DNA from 4 places in the Desulfosporosinus acidiphilus SJ4 genome. Region 3 is predicted to be linked to each of the others. Evidence: riboswitches for the same ligand, from Rfam matches in the RefSeq annotation. Region 3 holds a riboswitch; each other region holds the start of a gene.
The links. Region 3 has a riboswitch for cyclic di-GMP ahead of DESACI_RS08115 (methyl-accepting chemotaxis protein). Riboswitches for the same ligand answer to the same signal wherever they lie in the genome.
Positions count from the first base shown of each region.

Region 1: another riboswitch for cyclic di-GMP. It lies ahead of DESACI_RS23865 (YjfB family protein); the one in region 3 lies ahead of DESACI_RS08115 (methyl-accepting chemotaxis protein).
Region 2: another riboswitch for cyclic di-GMP. It lies ahead of DESACI_RS23275 (Ig-like domain-containing protein); the one in region 3 lies ahead of DESACI_RS08115 (methyl-accepting chemotaxis protein).
Region 4: another riboswitch for cyclic di-GMP. It lies ahead of DESACI_RS21580 (response regulator); the one in region 3 lies ahead of DESACI_RS08115 (methyl-accepting chemotaxis protein).

Region 1 covers NC_018068.1:4,370,970-4,374,465, forward strand. The annotation lists gene DESACI_RS20100 (YkoF family thiamine/hydroxymethylpyrimidine-binding protein) at 208-444, shown strand; cyclic di-GMP riboswitch class I at 673-756, shown strand; gene DESACI_RS23865 (YjfB family protein) at 858-1,034, shown strand; gene DESACI_RS20105 (metallophosphoesterase family protein) at 1,223-2,272, opposite strand; gene DESACI_RS20110 (polysaccharide deacetylase family protein) at 2,558-3,412, shown strand.
Region 2 covers NC_018068.1:4,497,653-4,501,148, forward strand. The annotation lists gene DESACI_RS23275 (Ig-like domain-containing protein) at 1-1,396, opposite strand, end outside; cyclic di-GMP riboswitch class I at 1,499-1,583, opposite strand; gene DESACI_RS25605 (hypothetical protein) at 1,763-1,891, opposite strand; tRNA gene DESACI_RS20710 (tRNA-Leu) at 2,388-2,470, opposite strand; gene DESACI_RS20715 (hypothetical protein) at 2,550-2,846, opposite strand; gene DESACI_RS20720 (DUF5667 domain-containing protein) at 3,120-3,496, opposite strand, start outside.
Region 3 covers NC_018068.1:1,762,584-1,766,079, reverse strand. The annotation lists gene DESACI_RS25755 (hypothetical protein) at 1-20, opposite strand, end outside; gene DESACI_RS08120 (DUF7884 domain-containing protein) at 34-501, opposite strand; gene DESACI_RS24495 (hypothetical protein) at 611-763, opposite strand; gene DESACI_RS08115 (methyl-accepting chemotaxis protein) at 792-1,940, opposite strand; cyclic di-GMP riboswitch class I at 2,059-2,141, opposite strand; gene DESACI_RS08110 (DMT family transporter) at 2,445-3,317, shown strand.
Region 4 covers NC_018068.1:4,717,301-4,720,796, reverse strand. The annotation lists gene DESACI_RS24660 (hypothetical protein) at 419-562, opposite strand; gene DESACI_RS21585 (late competence development ComFB family protein) at 934-1,275, shown strand; gene DESACI_RS21580 (response regulator) at 1,300-1,701, opposite strand; cyclic di-GMP riboswitch class I at 1,814-1,900, opposite strand; gene DESACI_RS21575 (diguanylate cyclase domain-containing protein) at 2,004-3,496, shown strand, end outside.

The sequences.
Region 1 (3,496 bases), 2.3 Mb from region 3:
GGTTTTTCGACCATATTCATCCTTTATCTTGCTTTATTATACCACGAAAATGGCCTTAGTTCCTACTCCCATGCAGGTTTCGAGGTTATTCAGTAATCCCTAATTTAAATATACCAGCATTAATAGATTCAATTAACTTGGGAAGGCTATCCCAAGGTTCAAAATTCAAAAGACTCTCAGATAATATAGCTTAGGAGGTATTTTGCCATGTTATGTGCTGAAGTATCGATTTACCCACAGAAAACAAACAGTCCCGGCCAGGTTATTAACAATTCAATTAATTCTTTGTCCAATGAAAACATCCAGTACAAAGTCGGTTCCCTTAGCACTCACATTGATGGAAATGATGAGCAAGTATGGAATGGTATCAAGAAGGTTTTTGATGCTGCCAAAACATCCGGTGAAGTCAGTATGGTGGTAACTATCTCTAATACCGCCCATTAATATTATCTAGGCCGAAGCCCTCTATTCCAGAAAAGAAACTACGCAGCGGAGGGAGACACTGCCCCTACCGAAGAAAGAGAGAGGGTAACTCCCACTTATAGAATGCGAGTCTTAGTGAAAATAAAGCTTTAGGCCACTATTTTGTGTTATACTAATACTATAAGGCTCAAAAGATACTATCATAAAAGTACCACAATACTCAATTACTATAGACTATATTTAATATAGCTGCGACAATGGCAAACCCTGCGAAAGCAGGGGACGCAAAGCCACAGATCCTCTACTTAAGGTAAGGATGGCTGGGTTACCGAACAGTTATTTTTGTCGCTGTATTAAAAAGATATGGCGATTTTTTATTTCGTCTTTCGATCAAAATCTTATGAAAGTCTTCAGTATAAAGGAGGGAAATGCAAATGGATTTAGCAGTTACAGCGTCTATCATGAGCCAAGGCCAAGTTCAAAACCAAGCATCTGTTTCAGTACTAAAAAAAGTCATGGACACCGCTAAAATGGAAGGTAATGCACTAGTACAGATGATGGAACGGTCATTGAACCCGAATCTTGGTGGCAACCTTGATGTGAAAGCCTAAAGGAAAGTACTTATTTCAATCAACGTCAAAAGCGTCGGAATAACTTATTCCGACGCTTTTGACGTTGATTGTCTTATTTTGTTAAGATAGCATCTTCTTGAGCTTGAGTTATAGTCCCTGCTGTGACTAGCTTATCTAAAGCTGTCTTTAAGTCGTTAAGTTGCGCCTATCGAATTCAATCGGATAGTTCAAGATTCCTTCTTGTAAATTAGTTCATGACTTGTGTTGGAAATCCATGTTTCACCGCTAAAATCTCTCCCTTTGATGACTACTCTATTTTTATAAACATTTACCACGAGACCCTCACTTTTATTAGATAACTTCTTGCCATTAACATCAATTGGCATTGCCACGGATGAATCGTTGACCATATAAAACGGACCTTTCGCAATCTCCCGACCCAGCTCTAACTGCCAATGAGTGTGTCCGCTGAAAAAAATTACTTCCGGGTAGTGCCCTAACAACGTTTTTAATTGATCCCGCTGAATAACATAACCCTGTATCGAACGATACCAGCTACAGGTGGTATTATTGGGAAACGGTTGATGTAAGAAAACAAACATTGGTTTATGGGGTGAATAGTTTTCTTTAAGTTTTGCCCGAAGCCAAGCTAATTGATTGGCGGAAAGATAAGCCTTGTCTTTATATTCTTTTCCGCTCATTGCCGACTTTTCCGAACCAAGAAAGATAAAATGATAGCCAGATATATATTTGTCATAGTATACGTTTGGTTGACCAGTTAAACTTAAGAACCGCTTGATAGCTAACTGTTCTGTTTCACCATTTGGAAAGGTTTTCGGACTCCATCCGTTTGTTTTCTTGCTTCTAAAAGCATTATAAAATTCGTGGTTCCCAATCGTATAGTAAAATCTAATGTTCTTTCCTTTAGTCGTTATAAAGTTATGGAATACATTATAGTCCTGTAAATTTCCATTTCCTAAGTCGCCGTTAATGATGATATTGTTGATATTCAAATGTTCTTTCATGTCGTAAAGCATCTTAGAAAATTTGGTCTTTGCCAACTTGTCGCTGGCTTGAACGTGAATATCACTAACAACTCCAAACTGCAATAGTGGCTGATCTCTTAAATTTGTCGCTGAAGCCTTGATCGGGGGGGTAATTATATTAGAATCCGTAGGAATTGTCTGTTGAACAGTTGAAGGTTTAATAGGAAGTATGATGCAAATATTTATCAGCATAAATAGCAACTGAACTTTTATATTTTTTCTTTCTGCCAAAACTTATCCTCCATAATTAAATCTCTGGTTAGTTTGGCTTGAAACCTAAGTTAATAACCATTTTTATAAAAACTTGGCTGGCCCCCGCAGGCACTGTCTTCGCACCAATTAGCCCTTCTTTTAGTATTTAACTGAAAGTAATAATTTCTGATTGTACAAAAAACAGCCCCCTTCGTGATTTCAAAAATGGTCGGGGGGCAATCGTATCTATGTTATATAAATGCATAAAGTTATCAAACAGTCGTTATCCTATTAACAAATAAATTCTAAGGCAGGCACAACTACATGAACCTAAAATTCAAGCTATTTCTCGCTAGCCTCTGTACTCTAGTTTTAATCATCGTCTCATTTGCTGTCAAATGCCCTGCAGCAAATGATTATTTACCGGGAGATTCCCTAAAATCAAACTCTAGTAAACCTCTGGTTTCCCCCGCACCCCCATCTTTAGCTGTTGTAAATCAAGCTGAACCAAAAATGACTACATTTCCCAAAGCTGGTATACCTGTACTTATGTATCATTCCATCAAAACCCTTCCGGGCAACTCATTGGGCGTTCCAGTAAAACAATTCACCGAAGAAATAACGTGGCTTCACAATAAAGGCTATCATTCCATAACAACTGACGAACTGTATCAAACATTAGCAAATAAAGCTCCTATTCCGGAAAAGCCAATATTACTCACATTTGACGATGGTTATAGCGATAATTACACTTCAGCCTGGCCGATTCTACAAAAAAGTGGTTTCAGAGCAACCTTTTTTATTGTTACGAACTCAGTAGGTCAAGGAATGATGAGTTGGGACCAACTTAGCGACTTGGTGAAACAAGGAAATTCTATTGGCAGCCATACCGTTCACCATTTAGATTTATCGAAGCTTTCTTATAATAAACAAGAAAATGAACTTATAAGTTCAAAGGAAGCTCTGGAAAATCATCTTGGTATTAAGGTACAAGCCCTTTGCTTTCCCTCAGGAAAATTCAACAAAACAACCCTGGAATTGATGGCAAAAACAGGATATCAATTAGGGTTTACTACTAAGCAAGGAAGGGTTCATTCAGGAGATGACTTATTGACATTGCGCCGCGAACGGATTTATGGAGGGATGCCTCTGCCTTCTTTTCAGAAACTTTTTCCTTAGTATTATCCAAGATCAATAAATCAAGCCAACATCCTTTACGAATTTCGGCCATTATTTTTGTTCCTCTTACTACTTAGTGATAAA
Region 2 (3,496 bases), 2.2 Mb from region 3:
CCGTTGCCACCGAAGGATTACTTGATTTCCAGGTAACGGCTTGACTGGTCGCATTACTGGGAGTAATAGCGGCAACCAAAGTATCGTTGTTTCCAACATTGATGGTGTCTGTCGTCTTACTAAGGACTATTTTCGTAACGCCCGTTTGAACCGTTACTGCACACGTTGCGACAAATCCTCCGTCATCACTTTTTGCAGTAATATTAGCACTACCATCTGCAATGCCTTTTACATTACCGTTAGTATCTACAGCAGCCACAGAAGTGTTATCTGATGACCACGTAACTTTTTTGTCCGTTGTAGCACTCGGCCTAAACACAACGCTTAACGATTTTGTAAATCCTACATCGATGGTTGTGCTTGCAGGACTCAAGGCTATGTTTGTCGCAGAATTAGGGACAGTAACGTGACAAGAGGCAGATTTATTACCGTCTTGAGTTGTAACAGTAATTGTTGCCGTTCCACCATTAATCGCTAAAACCTTACCGTTCTGGTCAACCGTTGCCACCGAAGGATTACTTGATTTCCACGTAACGGCTTGATTGGTCGCATTACTGGGGGTAATGGTTGTAACTAAAGTATCGTTGCTTCCAACTGCAATTGTATCCATTGTTTTGCTGAGAGCTATGCCAATGACTGAACCTGATGATGAATATAGAGTTGCTGCTTGTGGAAATTTTGTTTTATCCCAAGTAAAACCATGTTGTGACAAAAATATGTCAGTAACATTGTAAAACAAATTATTTAGGACACCGTCATTTGTCGCATCAACTTGATACCAAAATCCATTAAGTTGAACCATATTCCAGGCATGAAAATCCTCCGGCTGATTACCATTGAGATAGCCCTTAATTATTATCGTTTTAATTCCTGCGTCATTCAGCATTTTTTCCATTAACATAGCATATCCTTGACATACAGCTCTCCCATATGTTAAAGCATCATATGCGCTATGATATTGAAGACTGTAATCATAAGATACGTGACTCGTTATGTAATCGTGAATCGCTTTTTCCTTTTCGTCAGGAGTCATGCCAGGAGTAATAATGCTTGATACTATGGATTGTGCTTGACTAGTAACAAAGTCCTCCTCAGCCTTTGTCGTAATGTAGCTTACCGTGAAGGTTAAAACAGTATCATATTTACTTATGACATTTGCGTTATATTGTATATCTGAGAAAGAAAGAGCAAGATAATCATCTTGAGTAGACGCTTTATTCATCGTAGACATTAGGTTCCCGTTTTCTAATGTTTGGACATCTCCCGTATACTTAATTTCAAAAGGAGTCTCTCTGTCTACCATATCCTGATAGATTAAGCTTTGAAGGTCAGTCAAATTTGCCGCTGTTTGCATTGTATCTGCCAATGTCACACCTGGAAATGCGAATATACTCAATAATACTATTAACCCAAGTAGTAATTTTCTCAATATATTCTCCTCACCTTCTCTTAATATAAATAGTCACTATTTAAACAATAGCGGCCAATTTCCTTACTGTTCGGTAGCTTGGCAATCATCAGCAATGACTGGAAGACCCATAGCTTTGCGTCCTTGGCCTTCGCCAAGTTTGCCTTTGCTGCTAGTCTAAAATCCTTATCTGCCTTATTGTAACATCTGCAAATTGAATATTCTGTCGAAATTTAGAGCATTAACAAGTTACAAAGAATAATCAATAGGGGAATAGCTAATTTCTGCAAATTAGGAGTTTCGATGGTTGATCTAACATAAATTAATCTTGAAATCAATGTTGCAGTTACCTGACTAATTAGCGAAATTAACCACACCATTAATTGTTGCTTTTTTGCGCCTCAGTGCTTTCTTCATGGCTAAGAAAATATTAGACATCTTCCCATCAAAAATCCTTATTAAGTTTTTGATTCGTATAGACACAAAAAATCCTCCTTTTAGCCCGTCTAAATCCAAACGGTTAAAAGAAGGATACTATTTTTTTAAATTAACGAAATCTCATTCAGTACTCCGCTGGATTACTAAAACCAACTTCGCTAGATTTGCCCATAAATCCCTTTCAAATTCTAATTTAAAATCCCACAAACCCTTGTGCCATAAGCCTTACTTTCGCAAAAATAATGCAAAGGCTATTAAATATGTCTTTAAGGCGTTTGTCAAAGTATATATCGACCTGAAACTCTACGAACGCGAGCTGATTGCCGTCGATGGTTCGAAATTCCGGGCGGTTTATGGGCGAAAGAAAATGTATAACAAAAAAAATCTTAACTAAGAAGCTCCAGCGAATTGATGAAAATATGACCAACTACCTGAACGAACTTGATCATGCCTTCTTTTTATGTATTTGGTCAAAAATGAGGCTTAAAAAGCCTCTAAAAAAAGTTAAACCCGCATGAAATGCGGGTTTACAGACAAATTATGGTGCGGGAGACAGGACTTGAACCTGCACGGTTGCCCGCTGGAACCTAAATCCAGTGCGTCTGCCAGTTCCGCCACTCCCGCATGTCATATAATCATATAACGAATGGTATCATATCATAAATCTCACGGGAAGGCAAGTACTAAGTATCCGCCCCTATGTTTACCCCATGCTCTGCAGCAGCCAAAAATACTCTAAAAGCAATATGATCAGATCAATTCCAATGAGAGCGAACAAATTCTTCAGCCAATCCTTTGGATATTCCCAATAGTAGAAGACGACATTGATTAGGACAAGGACTGCCGAGCTTATGCCCCAACGCCAATATAAACCCGGATCGTTGGAAAACAGATGAATAAACCAAATGATCGGCAAAAAAATGAAAACACTCATAAAGGTGATCATATTATATCCAATGGAACGACGCAGGTCATTCTGATTTGGTTTAGCTCTGCTCAAAGGTGTTCCTCCTTAAAGGTCTAAGTCTTGGACACCAGTATACCATGGTTTATCCAAGTCCGAGAACCATTCCGTAAAGAAAACTTAGCTGGCGCTCGAAGACACTGTCTTCGCACGAATTAATGCTTCTTGCAGTATACAACCGAAGGTTATACTTTCTAATAGTACGACAAATCTCCCGCACCCTCAGTGTGGTGTGGGAGATTTATGGACAATTGCTTGGGAACAATTTCTCAGAGCCAACCTAATTCAGGGAACTTTCTCTGTGGTTGATTAATCGTCCCGATGGTTTTCTTTTCCGTTCTTACCCTTTGCCTCATCGCGATGCTCTGAATTTGCCGAACCTTTTATCGTCATCATGGTTCCTCGGGTTACTGAAGCTTGCGGAGCAATCTGAACTTGTTGAGTCCCATGATTATCCTCATCCTGGTCTTGATCATCCCGAGGTAGCGTTTTCTTTTGTTTCAGGGATTTCTTAAAGTTTTCTAAAGCTGTATCGGCTTGCTTTTCTAAAGCCTTGGTATTGCTTGTAACCGCTGAAGTACTTGTAGTATTAGAATTCACGGCAGCAGGGTCAGCAGTTGTTTGAGACGTTGATGCAGCAGCAGGTGCAGTGGTAGTTGTATTAGATGCAGAAGATGCTTTTGAAA
Region 3 (3,496 bases):
TTTAGGTACAAACGCCACATTCTAATAAACGTTTCATCTTTTATTTTTTTGAGCCTGATATAAACTGTCTTCGGGCGACTCAAAATAAGCACAAGAATAGCTCATAGTATCATCTAACCAGAGACGGTAAAAATTGTTACCAATATCGTAGTGGTGTTGAACATCCTCTTTGCTTTTTCGCAGTGTATTGGAAAGCTTCTTAGCTAACTTTACATAACTATGTTTCTCATAAAGAAAACTGTTTTGATTCTTGAAAATCGATTCGATGACTTTTTCAAAAGCCCCATCAATATCAATTTTGTTATGCATATAACCCTCACCGAAGGCAAGGGATGGATCGCCAATAATTTCTGATTTCGGAAGAGGTTCATTAAAGTGAATTCGGAACCGAATCTCTCCTTCTCCATATCGCTTAATCTCCCCATCCCAATAGGTCACTTCGCAAGGATCGGCAAACATGTTTTTTAGAACATTATGATAAAAAGCTTTGTCAATACTCATTTTATATACCTCCTAACCAGCAGCTCCTTTTTCTCCTTCCCCACTAATCCTGCTTTTAGTCTCGAATATCTCGACCACGGCTGAAGAGATACATTTAGAAGAGACATATCTAATCCTTAATTTCTTCTCTGGTCATTGTTTCGAATAGTGCCTGGGCCCGCTTCTTTAAGTCAAGAATATCTTGCCGGACAAGTTCAATTTTGGAGATTTTTTGCTCAACCAAGGCAAGTTCTGCATCAAGGTTATCTATATGTACTATCATTCCGCCACCGAAGCCCCTGGGTTCAATGTTATAAAGACCTCGCTAATTTATTTAATTCCATCGACATGGACGTAATTTCTTCAATACTTGCAGAAATTTCTTCAGAAGCGGCAGCTTGTCCTTGACTGGCATCCAGGGACATCGTACTTTTACGGCTTGCTTCTTCAACGTTCTGTTTTATAGTATCTGTCAATTGTTTGATTCTGGGAACCGTGCTCTTGGATTGAGCGGAAAGCTTTCTAATCTCTTCGGCAACAACGCCAAATCCCCTGCCTGCATCGCCCGCTCGAGCTGCTTCGATAGAAGCGTTCAAACCTAACATTTGTGTTTCATCGGCAATCTTCTTAATAAAAGCCGATACTTTGTTAATCTCCTCCGATATATTAATTATTCCTTTAATATCCGCATTAAGTGCTCCTTCATTGGAGTGAATTTCCGAAGCAGAAGCCGAAAGTTCCTCTATTGCTGCAGCGATGCCTTCCAAGCTGCTTTCAAGATTATGCGACACCTCACGCAAGGTAACCGCTGTTTTCTTCGGAGTTACAATTCCTAAGGTAGCCACGAGATTTTTCTTTTCATCATCATACAGTGGGAAATTAGCAATCGTAAGCGGTTGCCCATATTTCGTGGCATCAATCTCTTCAATAATAGGTTTTTTGGTCTTAAGCGCCCGATAGGCAATATCCGTTTCTTTTAGTTCATAACCTACGGTGATAGACGGCATATCAAATTTCTGCGAGGCCTGGGTGTAAGCGATTTTTGTCAAATCCGACATGTATATAAAAGCCCCTTCCGGGAACATTTCTGATAAAATCGGGGCAAAATCTCCAAAAGCAGCAGCGACTGGGTGCAATTTAGGCAATGCGATAGAAAAAGCTCCCCAAATATTGCCGTTCTCTTCGATGATAGGAATTGAGACGATGAAAACTCTCATGCCATAAACAGTACGAGGAACATTCTGTGTTACAACCTTTTTTTCTCGTATTGCTTGCATTGTCGTGGTATCCTCGTTTAGCTTGTTGCCAACTTTAAAAATGTCTAAGGAAAATGAGTCCGATGTTTTTACCCAAACAAACGTATCATGTTCCACAACGCCAAACAATGCGCCGCCGGGAATTAAATTGGCTAATAATTCAGCCATGATCTTACATGCCTCAACGCCTGCAAAAGCTATCATCTCATATCTCTCCTATTCTTGTTACCAAATCAGCGTTTTGGTTCAAGCTATTCAGCGCTAGGCAAAAGCAATGCCGCCAAGGTTTATATTCTTGACGACAAAGACATTCAAAACACTATTGTGCAACCCGGCTATCTTTCGTTAATAGAAAGACCCGTGGCTTTGCGTCCTTAGCTTTCACCAAGTTTGCCTTTGTCTTTTATTGTATATTATAGCACAAGAATGTAATCGAATGTTGATATTAATAAAAATATAGGGAATATTTCAATTTATAGTAATACTTTAGGGCAACGTTCTTTTCGCATTCAATAATCTCAATTCCTTAGAGGAGAATCCTTTTCTAATCGCGAACATATTTAAATCACTATGGAGGTGACTTAATAATGTATTTTACACCACTATTTGAAAATGATGTGCCGGCGGAACTTCTTTCCTGACGGATTGATGATGATATGCTCTTCCGTCTGGAATACCGATGCAATTTTAAAGACGGAGGGAACTACTGTGTCAAATAACAAACTAGGCTCATTATACCTAGCTTTAGCAGCAACTATTTGGGGCGGCATGTATGTTATAAGTAAAGTCGTGCTAAGTTTTATATCACCCTTAGAATTAGTCTGGCTCCGTTATGTCATTGCCCTGGTGGTCCTTACAGCGATGTCTGTCTTAACGCATCAATCCTGGCATATACGAAGGCGAGACATTCCATTGATACTGGCTATTGGCCTAACCGGCTATGCTATATCGATCTGGACTCAATTTCTAGGAACAAAGCTATCAACTGCGCAGATGGGTGCCGTGATTACATCTGCAACTCCAGCATTTATGGTAGTATTTGCTCGATTTTTACTCAAAGAAAAAATTACTTTTCGCAAATGGGTCTCTGTCATTTTGGCAACCATCGGAGTATTGTGCATTGTCGGGATCGGTGATGTCAATATAAATTATCAGCTCGGAGGACTAATTTTAGGAATTGCCGCCTTAACTTGGGCCTTAATGTCTGTACTCATAAAACGAGTCCCCAGTGACTACTCTCAGCTTGTTGTTACAACTTACGCTATTTTTGCAGCGACCGTAATCATTACCCCTTTTGCAGCAACGCAGTTGAACCAGAGCACAATCGACGTTCTGACGCATCCAGCCATCTGGGAAGGGATCTTATATCTTGGTGTTGTGTCTACTGCCTTAGCGTTCTTTCTTTGGAATAAAGGTTTGCAAATGGTTGAAGCAGCCAGCGGAAGCCTCTTTTTCTTCTTTCAGCCTCTGAGCGGAACTTTACTAGGCTGGCTGTTTCTCGGTGAACAAGTCGGAATCACATTCTTAATAGGTTCTCTTTTAATTCTTGGCGGGGTTTTATTAGTTGTAAAAGAAAGCTGATTCAATCAATTGCTCTTAGCTGAAGGAGTTCACTATGTCAGATACCCTAACATTTAACACGGAGCCGTGTTAAAACTCGGCTCTAAAAATCCAAATGAGTGCCAATAGCCAAAGGTGTTCTCACTTCACTAGTACAGTGGAGTGAGAACACCTTTATTTAATGACTAGGTAAACAAACT
Region 4 (3,496 bases), 2.0 Mb from region 3:
ATTATCTTTATGGATTCTTAGCATCTGGAAACCGACCGCTGTTCCGATTACATTTTCAACCATATCCAACAAGGAACGTATAATGCTATCTCCTACTATAATTACATCATATAGTTCCTTGCTTAATCCTAAAAGAATAGTTATTGAGACGGCTTGCAAGGTGCTAAGCTTAAGTACTTTAAAACAACAAGCTAACACGATGATTGGCCCGATTAAGTGTAATAGTTTATGAACGGGCATATATTTCCTCCCTTTTTAGAGATATCTATGCTATCATCATTGCCTAATAGTCATTAAAACAAACCTAAAGAGTTGTCCCGCAAAAAGACGTTACTAGATCTACGATCAGCACGATATCCCCAAAAAAAGAAAGACCCTTAAAAGGGCCCTTCTGCCATAAGCAGCTATAAAAATGCAATCAATCTGAAGTCGGATCGTTGAAGATCTTATGTTCCAGAATATCTCCTATTTTTTTCGCAATTGCTTTTGTCTCCGGTATGAAAGTTCCTGCCTTAATAGTCTTACCTAGAGGGGCTGCGGTTTTCTTATTTATGTTAGTCATGATAAAGCCCTCCTTTTCAAATTGAATAGCAGGATGGCTCAGTCCATCCTGCTAAACTTAAGTTTTTATTTAGGTTGAGGTGGTCTGACTTGAGGAGTTGGAGTGCCTTTTCGGGGAGAAGATGGGGGATTTCCTTGAGCATTCATATTGCAGTATTCTCCTTTTTGATAATCTTCAGCATTAGTCTTTGCAATATCTAATTTTCTAAACGTGGTTGGGAGTTTGCCCTAAAGAATTAGGAAAAAAGAAGCAATAATGTGCTTTTGGCACGTCGTTTCGTGCTGATTGACACTAGTATAAGTTACCAAGTTAGAATAATATAAAATTGAGAAGCTAATTGCTTAAGTTAAAAGATCAAAGGAGTTAAGAGAGTGCTGCAAATTACGGATCATCAGGTTAAAAACTACTCGGAAATTTTAGTTAACCAAGCATTAGAAGAATACCTTCGTGATAATGTTATAGTCTGTACTTGTCAACGCTGTCTTGCAGATATTATGGCACTTGCTTTAAATTGTTTACCAGCTCGGTATTATGTTACTTCACTTGGCGAAGTAATTATAAAATCACAATCAGAAGACCTCGCAGAACAAGTGCGTCTTATGTCAATTGTTGCTCATGCAGTGCAACAAGTTGGCGCAAAGCCTTCACATGAACTTAGCAAGCCTATAACCGAGACAGAGGAAGTTAAAAAGCAAAGCCAAAGCGCTCGTTAAATGAGGGCTTTGGCTTGAAGAATATCACTGCAGCTGCTCTTCGGATAACAGGTTATCTACAACAATACCGAGCTTTTCTAAATCAAAGGGCTTAGTCATTACAAAATCGATATTGCCATTGTGAATTAACTCGTTAATTTCTTTTTGATCTGCATAGGCTGATATTAAAATGATTCGAGTGTTGGGATTGTAACCAAGTAATCTCTCCCGAAGTTCTAATCCATTGATGCCTGGCATTTTAATATCTGATATTATGAGATCTGGTGACTGGGTTTTAGCCAATGATAATGCTTCAATCCCTGTAGTGGCAGTGCTTACAACATACCCTTTCGAAGAAAAAAGAGCTTTTAAGAGACTGCGAATTCCCAGATTATCATCAACAATTAGCAAAGAACCTTGATTCAAGCCAATCCATCTCTCTTTCAATAATTTGTTTAAAGATTTTGATAAATCAACCGATATTAAGGTATGCCATCTCGAGGCAAACAATTTCACGCAAACAAAAAGAAAGCAACAAAATAGCTGCTCACATTTAATAGTTTGCAGCCAGGCTGTCATATTCCATGGGAAGTTAGACCCTATAGCTTTGCGTCTTGTTCTTTCGAACAATTTGCCCTAGATAATATTTTGTTGTTAGTATGCTAGTATTTAGTATTTTCTTCCTGTATTGTAATCAAATTTAATACAAATTACAATAATAACTTTTCGGAGTAGATTGAGGAGTTCCTATGACTGAGATTGGAAAAGTCTTGCGGAAACGATATATTATTGGCCTTTCCCTCATTGCCTTTTTAGTATTGCTGGGCCAGTGTGTTATTCAATACACTATCCAGCAGGAATCGGGATATTCTATGGTTATTAATATTGCCGGAAGACAGAGGATGTTAAGCCAGCGTATTACAAAGTGTGCTTTGGGGTATGAACTGGACCATAATGCTTCCGATAGAACTCATTACCTCGAGGAGCTTAAGGAATCGGTAGACGAATGGGAATCTTCTCGCGACAAACTATTATATGGAGATCAAGTCACCGGACTTTCGGGTCAGAATAGCGCTGCAATCATATCACTCTATGCAAAGTTAGATCCATATTATCAGAAGATCTTAACTGCCGCCCAAGACATTATTGTGGGCGGGAATACAAAGGAACCGCTCTCTGACAATAATCTTGCAACAATCCAAGCTAATGAAGAATCATTCCTCAAGGTAATGGATGCCATAGTTTTTCAGTATACGACAGAAGCTAATAACAAGATTTCTGTCATCCGAACTACAGGAGTTGCTTTGATGCTGCTCACCTTTATCGTTCTGATGTTGGAAGTCCGGTTCATCTTTAGGCCGGCGGAACGTATTATTGACGATTCATTTAATAGTATCAGTGATAATAATGAAAATATTGAAAAACTATTTGAACTGGCACCTGCGGCACTTTTTTTAATGCGCTTGCCTGACCTTAAAGTTTTGCGGATGAACAGTCTTGCTGAACAATTTACCGGGACTTCATTTGAAAGTAATGAATCGGACTCACTCTTAAAGTATTTGGAGGAAAACTTAGAAAATGACAGTAACTTGGTTGAAAAAATGGTTGAGGGCATCGCTTTCGCCGATGAGGAAGCTGTTTTTAAAACAGAGGATTCAGTAAAGGCGGTATTAGTTTCCGCCAGCACTTTTCATTACGAGAATAATCCCGCTATGATTCTCAGTATGATGGATATTTCCAGGCGGAAAAATGCGGAGGAAATTCTTAAAAAGTACGCATCGACAGATGAATTAACCGGACTATTGAATCGGCGTTCCGGTAAGATCATTTTGGATAATGCAATTGAAAGAGCTAAAGCAGAAAACACCGACCTGGCGGTTTCGTTTTGTGATATTGATGGTCTTAAATATGTAAATGATACCTTTGGTCATGAAGAAGGGGATTGGTACATAATTGCCATTGCAGAGGCTATTACGTCAAATTTACGTAAAGGCGATTTTGCTTTCAGATATGGAGGAGATGAGCTAATTCTTATCTTTAATAACTGTGATGAAGAGAAGTCTCGAATAATTGTCAAGAGAATTAATAACTCCATAGAACGTAAAAAAATTGAGTTTGAGAAACCCTACAATATGAGCCTGAGCATAGGTACTGTACATCTATTATCCAAAGATAATACAAGTGCTGATGATTTGATAGCAGAAGCGGATAACCTCATGTATGAAGAAAAGAAAAGGAAAAA